Regions from separate parts of the Bacillus sp. JJ1609 genome, predicted to be linked through region 3. Evidence: riboswitches for the same ligand, from Rfam matches in the RefSeq annotation. Region 3 holds a riboswitch; each other region holds the start of a gene.
The links. A riboswitch is a leader RNA that binds a small molecule or an ion and turns the genes downstream of it on or off. The one in region 3 is predicted to bind S-adenosylmethionine.
Positions count from the first base shown of each region.

Region 1: it holds a riboswitch for S-adenosylmethionine, as region 3 does, so the genes downstream of both, V7654_RS19675 (sugar ABC transporter substrate-binding protein) here and V7654_RS18285 (methionine ABC transporter ATP-binding protein) in region 3, are expected to answer to the same signal.
Region 2: it holds a riboswitch for S-adenosylmethionine, as region 3 does, so the genes downstream of both, metK (methionine adenosyltransferase) here and V7654_RS18285 (methionine ABC transporter ATP-binding protein) in region 3, are expected to answer to the same signal.
Region 4: it holds a riboswitch for S-adenosylmethionine, as region 3 does, so the genes downstream of both, mtnW (2,3-diketo-5-methylthiopentyl-1-phosphate enolase) here and V7654_RS18285 (methionine ABC transporter ATP-binding protein) in region 3, are expected to answer to the same signal.

Region 1 is NZ_JBALSS010000028.1:19,602-23,816, reverse strand. Features, by position in the region: gene V7654_RS19680 (dynamin family protein) at 1-1,379, shown strand, start outside; SAM riboswitch class I at 1,550-1,657, shown strand; gene V7654_RS19675 (sugar ABC transporter substrate-binding protein) at 1,763-2,863, shown strand; gene V7654_RS19670 (sugar ABC transporter ATP-binding protein) at 3,044-4,215, shown strand, end outside.
Region 2 is NZ_JBALSS010000024.1:242,945-247,159, forward strand. Features, by position in the region: gene asnB (asparagine synthase (glutamine-hydrolyzing)) at 1-491, opposite strand, end outside; gene metK (methionine adenosyltransferase) at 773-1,972, opposite strand; SAM riboswitch class I at 2,271-2,411, opposite strand; gene pckA (phosphoenolpyruvate carboxykinase (ATP)) at 2,727-4,215, shown strand, end outside.
Region 3 is NZ_JBALSS010000025.1:96,297-100,511, reverse strand. Features, by position in the region: gene V7654_RS18295 (MetQ/NlpA family ABC transporter substrate-binding protein) at 1-417, opposite strand, end outside; gene V7654_RS18290 (methionine ABC transporter permease) at 445-1,110, opposite strand; gene V7654_RS18285 (methionine ABC transporter ATP-binding protein) at 1,100-2,113, opposite strand; SAM riboswitch class I at 2,233-2,337, opposite strand; gene V7654_RS18280 (chromate transporter) at 2,540-3,070, opposite strand; gene V7654_RS18275 (chromate transporter) at 3,067-3,639, opposite strand; gene V7654_RS18270 (methyl-accepting chemotaxis protein) at 3,927-4,215, opposite strand, start outside.
Region 4 is NZ_JBALSS010000027.1:105,844-110,058, reverse strand. Features, by position in the region: gene V7654_RS19510 (2-hydroxy-3-keto-5-methylthiopentenyl-1-phosphate phosphatase) at 1-647, opposite strand, end outside; gene mtnW (2,3-diketo-5-methylthiopentyl-1-phosphate enolase) at 644-1,867, opposite strand; SAM riboswitch class I at 1,964-2,072, opposite strand; gene V7654_RS19500 (pyridoxal phosphate-dependent aminotransferase) at 2,143-3,336, opposite strand; gene V7654_RS19495 (carbon-nitrogen family hydrolase) at 3,464-4,215, shown strand, end outside.

The sequences.
Region 1 (4,215 bases), on a different contig from region 3:
TTAAAGCCCAGTTCCCGTTCCTGCGTGAGCATGAACTCACTTTAATCGACACACCAGGAGTCAACCGCAATAATTATGACAAGCATCCGCTGTTCAATTACCTGCGTTTTGCAGATAGCTTACTGTTTGTCCTGAATGCGAATGACCCATTCACAGACAGGGAAAGAGATATCCTTTCGAAGATTTCGGAATACTTTCCTAACCTGCCGATCCACTTCCTTTTGAATAAAATGGATGTCATCTACAGCCAGCAGGAAGCGATTGAAGTATTTGATAATACATGGTCTGAAATCAGCCAATATTACCCTGAAGCTAAAATGTTTGCCTTCTCTTCAAATTATGAAAAGCAGCAGCAGCTAAAGGATTTCTCTGAATTTATCAAAACAAATCGAAACGCTATGAACTTCGAAGAAGAGCGAACTTCCAAACTGCAATTCTTTGTCAGAAGGGCAATCACTTATTTGCTTGATAAACGAATTGAAATTGAAAATAACCATATGGAATCCATCAGCTGGAATGAAGAAATGGTTGGTAAGCTGAATGGAGCCATCAATCAGCTGGGAGATATTGAAGAGGAAAAATCACGCTCTATCCAAAAATCGTTCCGCAAAATCAAGGACGATACCCGCGCTGAAATCATCGAGAAAATTCCGGAACTGCTTCGCGGCTGTACTGATTTAGTGACGGAAGACAGCGATTTTGGAAGGCTCCATGATGAGATTGATAAAGAAATGAATATACGAATCCAGGAGTATCTAGACAACACGGTGCTGCCTAAGTTCCATGAATCTCTAGAAGGCTGGGTACAATTTTCAAAAGATGAATTCGGCCATAGCCAGTCCTACCTGAATGAAATGGCTGAAAGCTTCAATGCGATGTATGGGGATGAACGGATTAAGCTCGAATGTGATTTCAGAGTGCTCGATGACTGGCGCCGCGATGCTGACCGGATGACGAATGGTGTCTATTATGAAAAGGTCAATATCATGCACAGATCGACCCCTCAGCAGTTCTTTTTAAAGAGTGCTGGTAAGCTTCTTGGAGTGCTGCCGCAAAATAATAACATGCTGTACAACCGTTATAAAACCTATCTTGAAACCGAAGATTACTATGAAATCGCCGTTTCAATTGCGAACAAGTTCCTTCAGCAATTCGAGATTTTCGAAAAATCGATTGAACGTGATGTTAATCTATTCTTCAAGCAGCCTTTCATTGCTCTTGAGCAGGCCGTTGAAGAGGCACGTTCAGAAATTGAATATGGCAAGAATGAGCTTGAAAAAATGAGGGTAAACCCTGAGTTGTATCGCGATCCATTGACACTGTATGAAGTAAAACTTCGTCAATATGAATGGATGACAGCGGCAGGCAGAGGGGAATAACTTGGAAAAGGAAGATTCCTGATTGGGAATCTTTCTTTTTTTTATTCAGTCAAAGAGGTTTATAGCAAATAAACGAATAAAAATTTAATTTTCGAAATAATATTGACAATATGAGTATAGGAGATTAAAGTAAGTTTATCGATTTGCTCCGTTAACTGAATAAAGAAATTCTCTTATCAAGAGTGGCAGAGGGACTGGCCCTGTGACGCCCGGCAACCGTTCCATACGGAATTGGTGCTAAATCCTGCAAAACATTTTTATGTTTTGAAAGATAAGGGAGGAAGAATCCGTCTGTTCTTTTACGCTGATGAAACCTCTCTTTTCTGGAGAGGTTTTTTTATATGGTTGGAAAAAGCAAATCATTTTTAAAGGGGGAAAAAGAGATGAAAAGAAATGGTTTGAAAAAGGTATTTTTAACAGCAGTTTCGGCAGCGCTTTTGCTGACAGGCTGCGGCGGTGGAGAAACAAAGACGGCGAGCGGACCGGTTGAAGGTGTTCCTGATCGCTTTGCTAAAGGAGAAGAAGTGAAAATCAAGGTCATCCGCAAGATTGGCGGCGATGACCATACTGCTCAGTATTTAGCTGGCGCTAAAGCGGAGGGAGAAGCGTTAGGGTTTAAGGTGGACGTATTCACCGCAAATGGCGATACGGCAAAATTCCATGATGCGATCAACCAGGCGCTTCAGCAGGATTATGATGGATTCCTCATATCACACGGCGACGATGCAGCTACGGTGAATGATGTCAAAAAGCTTGTTGAAAAGGGAAAGAGTGTTGTTACATTTGACTCGAATGCAGACATTGCACAGGTAGATGGGGTCACCCTTACATCTCAGGATGATGAAGCACTTGCAAAGCTAGCTCTAGATCAGCTCGTAAAAGAACAAAATGGTAAAGCGAATATTGTCTACCTTTGGGTTGACGGTTTTCCGCCAATGGTGAGAAGAAATAAAGTTTATCAGGAAACATTGAAGTCTAACCCTGGAATTAAAGAGGTTGAGAGATTCGGAGTGGCAGCTGCCGATACAAGCGTCCAAACTCAAAACGCGGTAGCAGCGATGCTGAACAAACACCCTAAAGGGGAAATCGATGCGATTTTTGCAACTTGGGATGCATTCGCAATTGGTGCTGCCCGTGCGATTAAGGAAGCCGGCCGCGATGAAATCAAAATCTATGGAATCGACGTCTCCAACGCGGATCTTCAGGAAATCCAGGGAGAAGGCAGCTCGTGGAAATATACTGCAGCAGTAGATCCTAAATTAATTGGCGCAGTAAATATGAGAATCCTAGCGAAAAAGCTTGCAGGGGAAGATACACCTCCAACTTATGACCTTGAAGCAGCGCTGATCTCACAGGAAAAACTTCAGGAGTCAAAAGATGCAGTCAACATGGTCAATCTTGCAGACATCATTGAAGGCTGGGGACAATCAGATGCATTTGAAGAAGATTGGATGAGGAAATTAAAGGATCACTACAAGAAATAAAGCCTTATGTTTAAGAAGTTTTATTACTACCGATTGGGATTCCATTACAGAGTTAAATGGTTCATTTTAATTGCAAAAAGCACTAATATATCTGACAACAAATTAATCTCTACATCTGCAGGCACTCTCATCCTAAAGAGAGTGTCTGCTTTGCAGATTAATAGAAGAGGGGGTTCCGGTATGGCAGGTAAGAAACTTGAGATGAAAAGCATTACAATTGATTTTCCTGGAGTTCGGGCACTCGACCATGTGGATTTCGTCACGGAAACAGGGAAAATCCATGCTTTAATCGGGGCAAACGGAGCCGGTAAATCTACTTTGATGAAGGTGCTATCCGGAGCTTATGGACATTATTCGGGCGAGATTTTCCTTAATGAAGAGAATATTGACATCCATATGCCTGGAGATGCACAGCTGCATGGAATCCAGACGGTGTACCAGGAGGTCGATACGGCGATCATTCCTTCGCTGACAGTGGCTGAAAACATTATGCTGAACCAGACTGTGCAGAACATGGAAAACAAGCATTGGATTAATTGGAAGCTGCTTTTTAAACAAGCGGAAGAAATCCTATCCGGCATGAATCTTCATATTCCTGTGAAGAAGCTGGCCGGTGAGCTGACTCTTGCCGAGAAGCAGCTTGTGCTAATTGCGAGGGCAATTTCCAGCAACTGTACCTTTTTAATTTTGGATGAGCCGACAGCACCTTTAAGCCATACAGAAACAACGGAACTGTTCAGGATTGTCCGTGATCTCGTTAAAAAGGGTGTAGGAATTGTGTTTATTTCCCACAGGATGCCGGAAATTTTTGAACTGTGCGATGAACTGACTGTCATGCGGAACGGAGAGTTTGTTGTTAGAAAGAAAATCTCTGACGTGAATGCGAACCAGGTGATTGAATACATGCTTGGACGCAAGCTTGAGGACCAATTTCCGCTACTGAAAAGCGGGACCGGAGAAATTCTTCTTGAAGCAGATGGCCTGAGCGATGGAGATAAAGTCAGGAACACCCGGCTTCATGTAAAAGCGGGAGAAATTGTCGGAGTCGCCGGCCTGGTTGGAGCAGGTAAAACTGAATTGTGCAAGGCTTTGTTTGGAGCTGTTCCCAATGTTACAGGTACAGTGAAGCTGCGAGGAAAAAACCTTAGGCTGAACAGTCCGCATGCCGCCGTAAAGGCTGGGATTGCCCTTGTACCCGAAGAAAGACGCAAGGAGGGTGTTCTTGTATCTGAATCAGTCACCTCAAACCTGACTGCCGTTAACCTGAAAAAATTCACGAGGTTCTTAAGTTTTATCGACAGACGCGCCGAAAAGAACACAGCGCTGGAATACATTAGCGCATTAGGAATCAA
Region 2 (4,215 bases), on a different contig from region 3:
TTTTCAGAACCAAAATAAGTGCGGTCTCCGTCTTCAAAAAAGAAGAATGGCTTAATGCCAAAGTGATCGCGTGCTCCAAAAAGGATTTGTTCCTGTTTGTCCCAAATGACAAAGCCGAACATTCCGCGCAGCTTGTCAACTGCGTGCTCTTTGTAATGGCTGTAAAGAGCAATGATGACTTCTGTATCAGAGTGAGTCTCGAATTTAAGTCCCTCTTCAATTAATTCATCGCGAAGCTCAAGATAGTTGTAAATCTCGCCATTGAAAATGATCCAGTACCTTTCATTTTCATACGTCAGAGGCTGATGTCCCGCTTCAATGTCAATAATGCTCAGACGGCGGAAGCCAAATTGGATATGCTCATCATAAAAATACCCATCATCGTCCGGTCCACGGTGGGTAATGATATCGTTCATATTTTTAAACAGCTGCTTTTGTTCGCTGCTGAATTCTTGTGCTTTTTCATGTACACAACCGATAAAGCCACACATTATGTACTTCACCTTCTCCATTTCAGAAAAAATTTATTGTTCTTTCGTTAAGCTCATCTAAAAACATACCATCTAATACTACCATTAAACACAAAAAATTTGCAGTAAAATCTCAGGGAAAATTAAGGTAATACTTTATTTTACACCTTTTGGTCTAGATGCAAACCAGAAACTCCATTCTTGCGGGTATTTAGGTCCTGTTTGCCTTTGCAGTTCTCTTAATAAGACGGAAAATTAAAAAGGGAGTTACATATTTCTATGCAACTCCCTTTTCGATTTTATTAAGCTTGTGCTTGTGTACGTAATGCTTCTGCTTTGTCAGTACGCTCCCAAGGAAGATCAACATCCGTGCGGCCGAAGTGTCCGTATGCTGCTGTCTGCTTGTAGATCGGCTTACGAAGGTCAAGCATGTTAATGATGCCAGCAGGACGAAGGTCGAAGTTGTTATTTACAACATCGATCAATACATCTTCACTTACTTTTCCTGTTCCGAAAGTATCGATAGAGATGGATACAGGACGGGCAACACCGATAGCGTAAGCAAGCTGAACCTCAACTTTTTCAGCAAGGCCAGCAGCTACGATGTTTTTCGCAACGTAACGTGCAGCGTATGCAGCTGAACGGTCAACTTTTGTAGGATCCTTACCAGAGAATGCACCGCCGCCGTGGCGAGCATATCCGCCGTAAGTATCAACGATGATTTTACGGCCAGTCAATCCTGCATCACCTTGTGGTCCGCCGATTACGAAACGGCCAGTTGGGTTGATGAAGTATTTTGTATTTTCATCGATCAATTCTGCTGGTACAACAGGATTGATGACATGTTCTTTAAGATTGCGCTGGATTTGCTCCAGGGAAACTTCTGGGTGGTGCTGTGTTGAAATAACGATTGTATCGATGCGGACAGGCTTGTCGTTCTCATCGTATTCAACTGTTACTTGAGTTTTTCCATCCGGACGAAGGTATGGAAGGATTTCTTCTTTACGAACTAAAGTCAGGCGGCGTGATAGCTTGTGTGCCAATGAAATTGGAAGAGGCATAAGCTCTTTTGTTTCGTTGCATGCAAAACCGAACATTAAGCCCTGGTCTCCTGCACCGATTGCTTCGATCTCTTGATCAGACATTTGTCCTTCACGAGCTTCAAGAGCCTGGTCAACACCCATTGCGATATCGGCAGACTGCTCGTCAATCGAAGTCAATACTGCGCAAGTTTCAGAGTCAAAACCGTATTTAGCGCGCGTATAACCGATTTCCTTAACTGTTTCACGAACGATTTTTGGAATATCTACGTATGTAGATGTTGTGATTTCCCCTGCAACTAGTACAAGGCCTGTAGTAACTGATGTTTCTGCAGCAACACGGGCATTAGCGTCCTTAGCAAGGATCGCATCCAAAATTGCGTCAGAGATCTGATCGCAAATTTTATCCGGATGGCCTTCTGTTACTGACTCAGAAGTGAACAAACGACGTTTTGTTGACATCTGATTTCCTCCCTCATTTATAAAAAATTGATCGAGGCTGTCCCAATACAAACCTCGGTGTGATACGGTACTCATTCCCTATGTAGTATGAAATAAACGCTGAGTTTTTATTAGAAAAATTTGTTTAAACTTCATGCTGAGTTAACTTTTCCTAATCCTACCCATGGGAGCAATGACACCAAAGAAGGCAGATCGACTGCTATTGGTAATAGACCAGCAGACAGAATACAGAAAAAAACAATATAAAAAACCTCTCCATAGCTTGAGGAAAGGTTTTTGCTTTAATCCGCGCCTTTCGCTCTTATCGTTCAAGGGCATTTCCCTTGCGTCAGGTTAGCACCTTTGCCCGAAAAAAACATACCTTTACCAGGCTGTTATTTCTCGTTTGCAGGTTGCTGGGTTTCATTGGGCCTGTCCCTCCACCAGCTCGGGATAAGAGAGTATCCGTTCAAATCAAAATCATAACGAACCTACAAATACATGTCAATCCTTTTCTTCACAAAATGTCGATTCATGCAGAACTTTCCCACTTTAAAGCGCTGGGGGTCTGACCCCCAATGCGTTAGTGTGTTAAAATCCTGGGGTGGAGTTATTTGGTTCTTGCTCCGGCCTTCTTCTATTTATATATACATTTTTGTAAAAGAGGGAATTTTTTCGAGCATTAGTATAGATTAATTAATGTAATGTGCTAAACTAATAGCGAGATGTAAACACTTTCAATATATCAATCTTTTAAAAAGGAAGGTATTCTCGGATGAATGTTGTAGGAATTTCCAATGAACTTTCAGCTTTATTAAAAGGAAGCAATATACAGGTACAGCTATCTGTCCCGCAGCTGGTTGAAAAAGTATTGAATCGCAATGAAGGTCTGTTGACCTCCACAGGTGCAGTAAGAGCTACTACTGGAAAGTACACTGGCCGCTCACCTAAGGATAAATTTATTGTAGAAGAGGAATCGGTAAAGGATAAGATTGACTGGGGCTCTGTCAACCAGCCAATTTCTGAGGAATCCTTTACGAAACTTTATAATAAAGTTTTGAATTTCCTGAAAGAAAAAGAAGAAGTCTTTGTATTTAAAGGCTTTGCTGGTGCAGACAAGAAATACCGCCTTCCTATACAGGTCATTAACGAGTATGCGTGGCACAACTTATTTGCCCACCAATTATTCATTCGCCCGGATGCAGAGGAACTGCTTAGCCATGAAGCGGGATTTTCTGTCATTTCTGCGCCTACCTTCAAAGCTGATCCAAAGGAAGATGGGACAAACTCAGAAACATTTATCATCGTCTCATTTGAGAAGCGCGTCGTACTAATTGGCGGTACAGAATATGCAGGAGAAATGAAGAAATCTATTTTCTCTGTCATGAATTATCTTCTTCCTGAAAACGGCATCCTATCCATGCATTGCTCTGCTAACGTAGGGCGTGAAGGTGATGTTGCCTTGTTCTTCGGATTATCCGGAACAGGAAAAACCACATTGTCTGCTGATACGAACCGCCGATTGATCGGCGATGATGAGCACGGCTGGTCGGCAAACGGTGTTTTCAACGTTGAAGGTGGCTGCTATGCAAAGTGCATCAACCTTTCTAAGGAAAAAGAGCCACAGATTTATGACGCGATCCGCTTCGGTTCTGTCCTTGAAAATGTTGTTGTTAACAGTGAAACGCGCGTTGCTGACTATGATGACAGCTCACTGACGGAAAATACTCGCGCAGCTTATCCAATTCAGGCAATCGATAATATCGTTGAACCAAGTATTGCAGGACATCCGAATACGATTGTATTCTTGACTGCTGACGCCTTTGGAGTGCTGCCTCCAATTGCGAGGCTTACCAAGGAGCAAGCAATGTACCACTTCTTGAGTGGCTATACATCCAAACTTGCAGGAACAGAACGCGGCATCACATCACCACAGGCAACATTCTCTACCTGCTTCGGTTCCCCTTTCTTGCCGCTTGCTGCGACACGCTATGCAGAGATGCTTGGCGAAAAAATCGATGAGCATAACGCGAAGGTATTCCTCGTTAACACAGGATGGACTGGTGGAGAGTACGGAACAGGAAGCCGGATGAAGCTTGCCTTCACACGTGCAATGGTTCAGGCCGCTCTTGAAGGCGAATTGAACAATGTTGAAACAGTGAAGGATGAAATTTTCGGTCTGGACATTCCACTTCACGTACCAGGTGTTCCTGACGATGTTCTTCAGCCAGTAAAAACATGGAGTGACGAGGAAGCTTATTATG
Region 3 (4,215 bases):
AATTGCGATGGCAGAGCCCTCTGATACCTCATCAAGTGAATTGAATTTCTTTGAATAGATTCCCATTGGAGCTGTTGGGACGACAATAACTTCAGATAATTCAAGGTCATGCTCTTTTGCGAAATTCTCCATATACACTTTGTGCTGGAATAGGTTTGCATCAAGGTCCCCTTTTGATAAAGCTAAGTTAGGCTGGATGTAATCGCTGAATTCCACAACTTTCACTTCATATCCTTTTTTCTCAAGCAATGGTTTGATTGCTTTGGAAACCATATCACTGTAAGGGCCAGAAGTCGCTCCAAATGTGACTTCCTTCTTGTCTTCCTTCGTATCTCCGTTTGAAGCTGAATCGCTGCTGCATGCTGCAAGCAATCCGATTGTTAAGAATAAAACGACTGAATAAATAAGCTTTTTCATTTAAAATAACCCCCATTTTTTTATCTTTTATCTTTTATCTACTAATCTTGCAATCCTGTCCCCGCCGAACTGAATCAGCTGGACCAGGCAAATTAGAATAATAACCGTAGTAATCATGATGGTATTGTCATATCGGTAGTAGCCGAAACGGATTGCAAGGTCGCCAACTCCGCCGCCGCCAACAATCCCTGCCATTGCTGAGTAGGCAACAAGACTGATGATCGTAATGGTCACTCCCTGGACAATTCCCGGACGGGCTTCTGGGATAAGTACATCTTTTATAATCATCCACGGTGTTGCACCTGTTGCAACTGCTGCCTCGATTACCCCTTTATCGATTTCCCGGAAGCTTTGCTCTACTATTCTTGCAAAGAAAGGAATGGCTGCGACCGATAAGGAAACAGATGCTGCTGTTGGCCCAATTGTAGTGCCGGCAATTAAGTTAGCCAGCGGCAGCAGGGCGATCAGCAGGATGATAAATGGAACTGAACGAAGCATATTTACGATGAAGCCTGCGATATTTTTAAAAATTTGATTCTCCAGGAATAAGCCTTTATCTGTGACAAATAACAGCACCCCCGTTGGCAGCCCAATGACGATCGCCACAACGATAGATATTCCGACCATATAAATCGTTTCAAAGAATGCTTTATTCAATTCCGGCAGCAGGGAAACCAGGCTCTCAGGCAGCATCATGAATCACCTCCAGATTTTTTGTTCTTGATGCGATATAGTCTATAGCGCGGTCAAGTTCGTTCTTGTCACCTGCAACCTCCATGATAAAAATCCCAAGCGGAATCTCCTGTATGTATTCAATCTTTCCATGAAGGATATTGCCTCTTACTTTGAATTTTTGGAACACATCAGAAATGACGGATTGCTCAGCAATCGCACCCTGGAAGTAAATTTTAATGATCTTTCCCTGACGCTCCTCAAGCAGCCTTTCCGGAAGATCAAACTGAAGGATCGAGTTGACAAAGTCCTTTGTCAGTGGCTGCTGCGGGTTGGCAAACACATCATACACATTTCCTTCTTCGATGATTTTTCCATCCTGCATGACAGCCATCCTGTCACAAATCGACTTGACTACTTCCATTTCGTGAGTGATGAGGACGATTGTGATTCCTAATTCAGTATTTATCTTTTTTAACAATGCTAAAATCGATCTTGTTGTGCTTGGGTCCAATGCTGAAGTAGCTTCATCACACAGCAGGACTGAAGGATTGTTCGCAAGTGCCCTGGCAATCCCCACGCGCTGTTTTTGACCCCCGGACAATTGTGCAGGATATACATCTTTTTTATCCGAAAGGCCAACCATATCCAGTAATTCTATTACTCTTTCATTTATCTTGGTTTTTGGAGTGCCTGCTGCTTTTAGGGCAAAAGCGATATTTTCACTTACCGTTTTAGCACTGACGAGGTGGAAATGCTGAAAAATCATACCTATTTTCAGACGCGCTTTGCGCAGGTCACTTTTATTTAAGGAAGTAAGCTCCACACCGTCGATAATCACTTCCCCCGACGTCGGCTTTTCAAGGAGATTTAAGCATCTGAGCAAGGAACTTTTTCCTGCTCCGCTGTAGCCGACGATTCCATAAATCTCACCCTTATTCACCCTTAACGATACATGGTCAACACCTGTTACAGTTCCACTTTTCGTTTCATACACCTTGACCAATTTACTAACTTCTATCATGTATTGCCCCCCTATCAAAACGTCCTTATTCGCCTGGTATCTCTGTAGCAACAATTCGTATCTCTAAACGAAAAAATGCCTCTTTCATTCACAGAAAGAGGCATCGTAAAAATCTATACGACTTATCTCTCAGAATGAAATCATTCTGTAGGAAGTGGCACCGTTCCTAAAAGGAGGTTGCCGGACGTCATAGGGCCTAATCCCTCGGTCACTCTTGATAAGTAACTTATTTAATTTGATAATTGAAATCATAAAACCTTCTGATTTGTTTGTCAATATAGTATTTTGATATTCAAACCCATGATACCGCTTTCATTGTTGCGGGAGTAAGCTAGATTTTTTTTTTGCGCATTAATGCATTTCCTCTCCCTTTTTGCCAAATTCAGTAAAAATAAAATATGAAAAATGTATAAGAAAAACCCTTGTTTAAGATAAAACAAGGGCTCCGTATACGAGCGCTCCTGCTATGACATATGCAGGGTGCACTTTCATTTTTTCCATAAGCAAAAAGCTCAGGCCGCCGATTAGTCCTGTCTGCAGCAGTCCGACCCCTTCATAGGAAGAGAAAAAGAAATCATATGTCATGACCCCAAGTAAAACGGCAATGACTGGACGGACGACGAGGGTAAGACGCTTTACTCTCTGAGAATCCTTAAATTTCATTAACAGGCCGAGCAACCCGATCATTAAGATCAAGGAAGGAGCAACTGAAGCAAATACTCCGACAGCCGCACCGAGGATTCCTCCCTCCGAATAGCCAATATAACCGGCCATTTTCGTTGCGATTGGTCCTGGCAGGGCATTGCCCATCGCGAGCACTTCACTGAATTCATTAACCGTCATCCAGTCGTAGCGGTCAACTACTTCATTTTCAATTAACGGAATGGAGGCCGGACCTCCGCCGTAGCCTAAAATCCCAGGGATAAAGAAGGCCAAAAAAATTTTAAAATAAATCATCGCTGCTCTCCTCCTGCTTTTTCATTTTTAGAAGAAGAGTCCTTCTTAAGCAAGGCGCCTATTAATAAAACAAAAATTAAAATTCCTGGGTGTACGTGTAGGAATTGCATAAGCAGTAAGCTTCCAGCCAGCGCAATCGCTGTCCATTTCCAACCGAGCTTGGAGGTTCCGGATTTTTTTACGAAATCCCATGTCAGAACAGCAAGCATCACAGCAACTACTGGTCCCACAGCCTGGGCCATGCCGCTTACCCATGGTTCATCCTTATAGGCATTCAGGCCGGTCAGAAGAAGGATCATCAAAATAATGGTTGGTATAATTGTCGCTGCCAGTGCATTAATCATTCCCAGGACGCCGGCTACACGGAAGCCGATATATCCTGCCAACTTCGTCGCGATCGGTCCCGGCAGGGCATTTGCTAACGCAAGAATGTCGCTGAATTCATCGGCTTCCATCCATTTATATTTTTCTACGACTTCCTTATGTACAAGTGGGATTGAGGATGGCCCTCCTCCGTAGCCGAGGATTCCTACTCGAAAAAACGCTAAAAATATATCTGCCTGTTTCATGTCCCTTCACCATCCTTTTCTGCATTAAAGCTTAAATGCTGTGTTTCTATTAATTTTTTCTTCAATTTTAATTAAAAAATTCTGTTAAACTTACCTGTTGATTTCCTCTCCAGTGCACCTTTTCCGTGGTCAGTCCTGAAGCCTCCTCGGCGTTATCCCGAGTTTCCCGAAGTTGTCTCGCTCATTCTGAGTTAATCAACATAGTGCCAAAATCAATAAATCAATATTGAGCTTTCTCTTTGCCAAATAAAAAAGTATCACAGCATTCTAGCCGTGATACTTACATTTTACCTTTTAAATTTAAATACGGAAACCGAAATATTCAAATCATTTGTCAGCTTGCGGAGGTCGGTTACTTTTTTGGAAAGATTTCCGAAGGCTGAGAGCTGTTCTGCAGTTGAAGCTGATATCTCCTCGCTGCCTGCAGCTGTTTGTTCCACAACTGCACTGATGGACTCCACATTATAAAGAACTCTTGCACCCAATTCTTTTGATGCTTCCATCCCCTGGACAAGCTGATTGATTTTTATTGAGATTCCTTCTACCTTTGTTTCAATATTTTCAAATGCAGCCATT
Region 4 (4,215 bases), on a different contig from region 3:
GTCTTGGTTTTAAGAGCTTCTATACAATCATAAAAAGTTTCAAATGGTGTATGGGGAATTTCCCATTCTTCACACTTGGCTTTTAAATAATCTCTTGCGAATACAAAGTCTGCCTGCTTTGCAGCTTCAAGATCGGTTACCGAGTCACCTATGACAATTTTATATGTTTCGTTTTGAGTAAGCTTTCTCATAATGGATGGCTTACAGCAGCCACAATCATTGGAACATTGCTCATCGCAGCTGTTTGGCCATTCAATTCTGATTGTCTGCTTCGAAAAATCTGAGCCATTGCAATAAACTCCAGCAAACGGTCCAAACCGCTCAATAATTGGTTCTATAAAAAAATCAATTCCGCCGCTGACGATATAAACCGGGATACCTTCCTCTTTCGCGAACTCAAGAAATTCCTGAAAGCCCGGACGAATTTCGGCATTTTCCACAGCATAATGAATGATTTCTTCCTTCAGACTAACCGGCAGGAGGGAAAACATCCTGCCGACTCCTTCTCTGATTGAAACACGTCGGTCCAGTACGGCATCCTTCAGCTCATCCCAGCCAGAAGGTGCAAATTTATTCATGATAGAGATAATGTTGTCTTTTTCAGTTACTGTTCCGTCAAAATCACAGAAAACGACGGGATTTATCATTTGGACACCGCCTCGGATGAACCCCATAGAGCGAGAGCAATCTTGAGTTCATCATGCTCCAGTGCTCCTTCTTCAAGTGTTTTACCATTCAGCACAGTATCAATTGCTTGCCTGAACGCCTTGCCTCCACCTTGAGCTCCGCCTGGGTGACCATGGACACCGCCACCTGCATTGATAATTGAATCGACTCCAAAATCGTTAATCAAGAGCGGCACCATGCCAGGGTGAATACCAGCTGAAGGCACTGGGAAGCTCTTTTTAAAAAGGTCCTCGGCAGTCAATGCATCTGAGATGGAAATGGCCTGTTGCTTTTCAAGTGCAACACTTCCATAAGGCGATGGGAACAGGGAGAAATCTGCTCCTGCATAGCGAAGCAGTTTACCAAGGAGCAATGAATGGGAAAATCCATAATCTTCAGCAGAAGTCAGAGCCCCGCTTACAGCCGGATGAGCCATGATCGGCACGTTAATCTCATCGTCCTCCCTCAGTTCCTGGAGAACATCCAATCCGTAGGCAAAAACATTGAATAACAATGCATCAGCTCCCAGTTCAGCCGCTTTCCTTGCTTTATCTCTTAACTGGGAAGTCCTTCCTGTAAGGTTGGCAGCATATAAGGTTCTGTGACCAGTAGTTTCATAGACATCAGCCAAAACCTTCCTCCCCTCTGAGATTCTCTTATCAAAAGGGGTAAGTTCATTTTCGAACAGAATTTCATCGTCCTTGATCAAGTCTACCCCACCTAAACTTTGTTCCCGTAATTGCTTAAGCAGGAAATCAAGATCGCGGCCAATCACACCTTTAAATATACTCATCAACAATGGACGATCATAAACCCCTAATTTACTGCGGATGCCCTCGATTCCAAATCGTGGTCCTGGAAAAACTTTTTTGAGCTCATCCCCAAATTGGAGATCGACTAATTTCACTTTGCCATCAAGCGAGAGCTTTCCAAAGACGGTTGTTAAAATCGCCGGCAGATCTGGTGAAAAATTCAAGGCAGGATAAGCAATTTTTATTGTCGCGACCGTTTCTGAATTGCTGTCAAGGCCGGTTCCTTCAACAGAAACCACTCTACCCTTATGTTTTTTAAGCTGTTTTTGATCGAGCTCTGGCAAATCTGTCCATGAACCTACTGTCAGTCCGAGTGCGATTCCCTCGGCCTTCTTCTCTGGATTATGCTTTGAATCATGTACAAAATAAGTTGCTGTAATTTCACTCATGAAGCTCATTCCCTTCTAAAACAAAAATCGTCCTGCTAGAACAGGCATAAAAAAAACCTCTTCGAAAAGAAGAGGTTAGATGAATAAACTAACATCTCCTTATCTATCAGCTTCCGCTGCAAGAATTAGCACCGTGCCCAGCAATAATGCTGGGTCGGTTGCCGGGCTTCATAGGGCTCGTCCCTCCACCTGCTCTTGATAAGAAAATAATTTTATTAAGTTATTTAATTGGTTTAATTAGTTAAATAATTTTATTAATTAGGATTATGTCAGGTTCATAAATCATTGTCAATATGTTTTTTGAAAATTCCCAAGCTTTCAATTCTGCTGACAGCCTCCCTGAGACGATCCTCGGAGGTAAGCAAACCTACCCTGACATACCCTTCTCCATATTCACCAAATCCTACTCCCGGCGCCACCGCGATATGTGCTTTATCCAATAAGAAATCAGCGAATTCAACAGAAGTAAACGTCTCAGGAACTTTTAGCCAAGCAAAAAATGAGCCTTTTGGAGCTGTAATATTCCATCCGATATTTTTTAGCCCTTCGACCAGCACATTCCTTCTTGATTCATACAAGTTATTCAATTCGGAAACACATTGCTGCGAACCCAGTAAGGCCTCTGCAGCTGCTTCCTGAACCGCGCCAAACAAGCTGACATACATATGGTCCTGAAGCAAATTGATCGCCGCAATCACACTTTTGTTCCCGGCGGCAAAGCCAACACGCCAGCCTGCCATATTATACGTTTTAGAAAGGGTATAAATTTCTATTCCAACATCCTTGGCGCCTTCAGCTTGTAAAAAACTATACGGGTGTTTTCCATCAAAGCCAATCGCTCCATAGGCAAAATCATGAACGACACAAATACCATTTTCTTTCGCAAGCTTAATCGTGTCTTCAAAAAAATTCTCGTCAGCGATGGCTCCTGTTGGATTATTCGGGTAGTTAAGAAACATCAACTTTGCTTCGGATAAAACTTCCTTTTTAAGCTCCGTATAATCAGGCAAAAAACCATTTTCTTCCCTAAGAGGCATTGTCACCATTTTCGCTCTCGCCAGTTCAACACCTGACCAGTAATCAGGATATCCAGGATCAGGGACAAGAATCGTATCGCCTGGATTAAGCAAGCATTGAGGAATTTCGACGAGACCGGCCTTCCCTCCAAATAGAATCGCAATTTCCTCTTCTGGATCAATATGGACCCCGTATTCCCGTTGATAAAATTCTGCCGCTGCTTCCTTGAATGAACGCATTCCCCTGAAAGGAGAATACTTATGGTTAAGCGGATTCTCAGCCGTTTCTTTTAATTTATTGACAATATGTCCAGGAGTCGGCTGGTCCGGATTACCTTGACCAAGGTTAATTACATCTGCCCCCTGCTCAGTGTATCTCCCTACTTTTTGGACGAGAGATGCAAAGAATTGCTTGGGCAGGCTCTTCAATAATTCTGATTGTTGAAATTCCATTTTTTCACCTGCTTAAAGAACTTATTATATTTTGAAAATTTTAATTTGAAATTCTAGTCACAAATGATATAACGTTAATAGTAACTTGTAAAGAAATAATTTTCAGAAATTATGGCGGTGATTTAAGATGAAATTTAAAATAGCCTGTCTGCAAATGGACATCGCGTTTGGAAATTCGAAAAAAAACTACGATACAGCAATGAACCTAATGGAAAAAGCTAGCTCTGAAAAGCCAGATATTATCGTGCTCCCTGAGCTTTGGACTACTGGTTATGATTTAGCAAACCTAAAAGATCAAGCCGATGCAGACGCACGTGAAGCCGCAGCCTTTTTAAAGGGTAGTGCCACCAAATACAATGCTCATATTGTCGGCGGATCGGTAGCTAATAAGACGGATGCTGGTATTGAAAATACAATGCTTGTATTCGATCAGAGTGGCGAGCTTTCAGGGAAATATAGTAAATTGCATTTGTTTCAGCTGATGGATGAACACTTATATCTGGCCGCCGGAAAGCAAAAAGGGCTTTTTTCTTTGGACAGCCAAAAATTTGCCGGGCTGATTTGTTATGATATTCGCTTTCCGGAATGGGTACGCGCACATGCTCTTGAGGAGGTTGAAGCAATGTTCGTCGTTGCTGAATGGCCAATACAGCGTCTCGAACATTGGAGGGCACTGCTCATAGCCAGGGCAATTGAAAATCAGAGCTATATAATCGCCTGCAACCGTTCAGGCTCTGATCCAAACAATAAATTCGCAGGCCATTCCATGGTAATTGGACCATGGGGAGACATAATTGCTGAAGCAGGGGAAGAACAGGAGATTCTTACAGCTGAAATTGACCTTGACCAGGTAAAAGATGCGAGAAGCAGAATACCAAT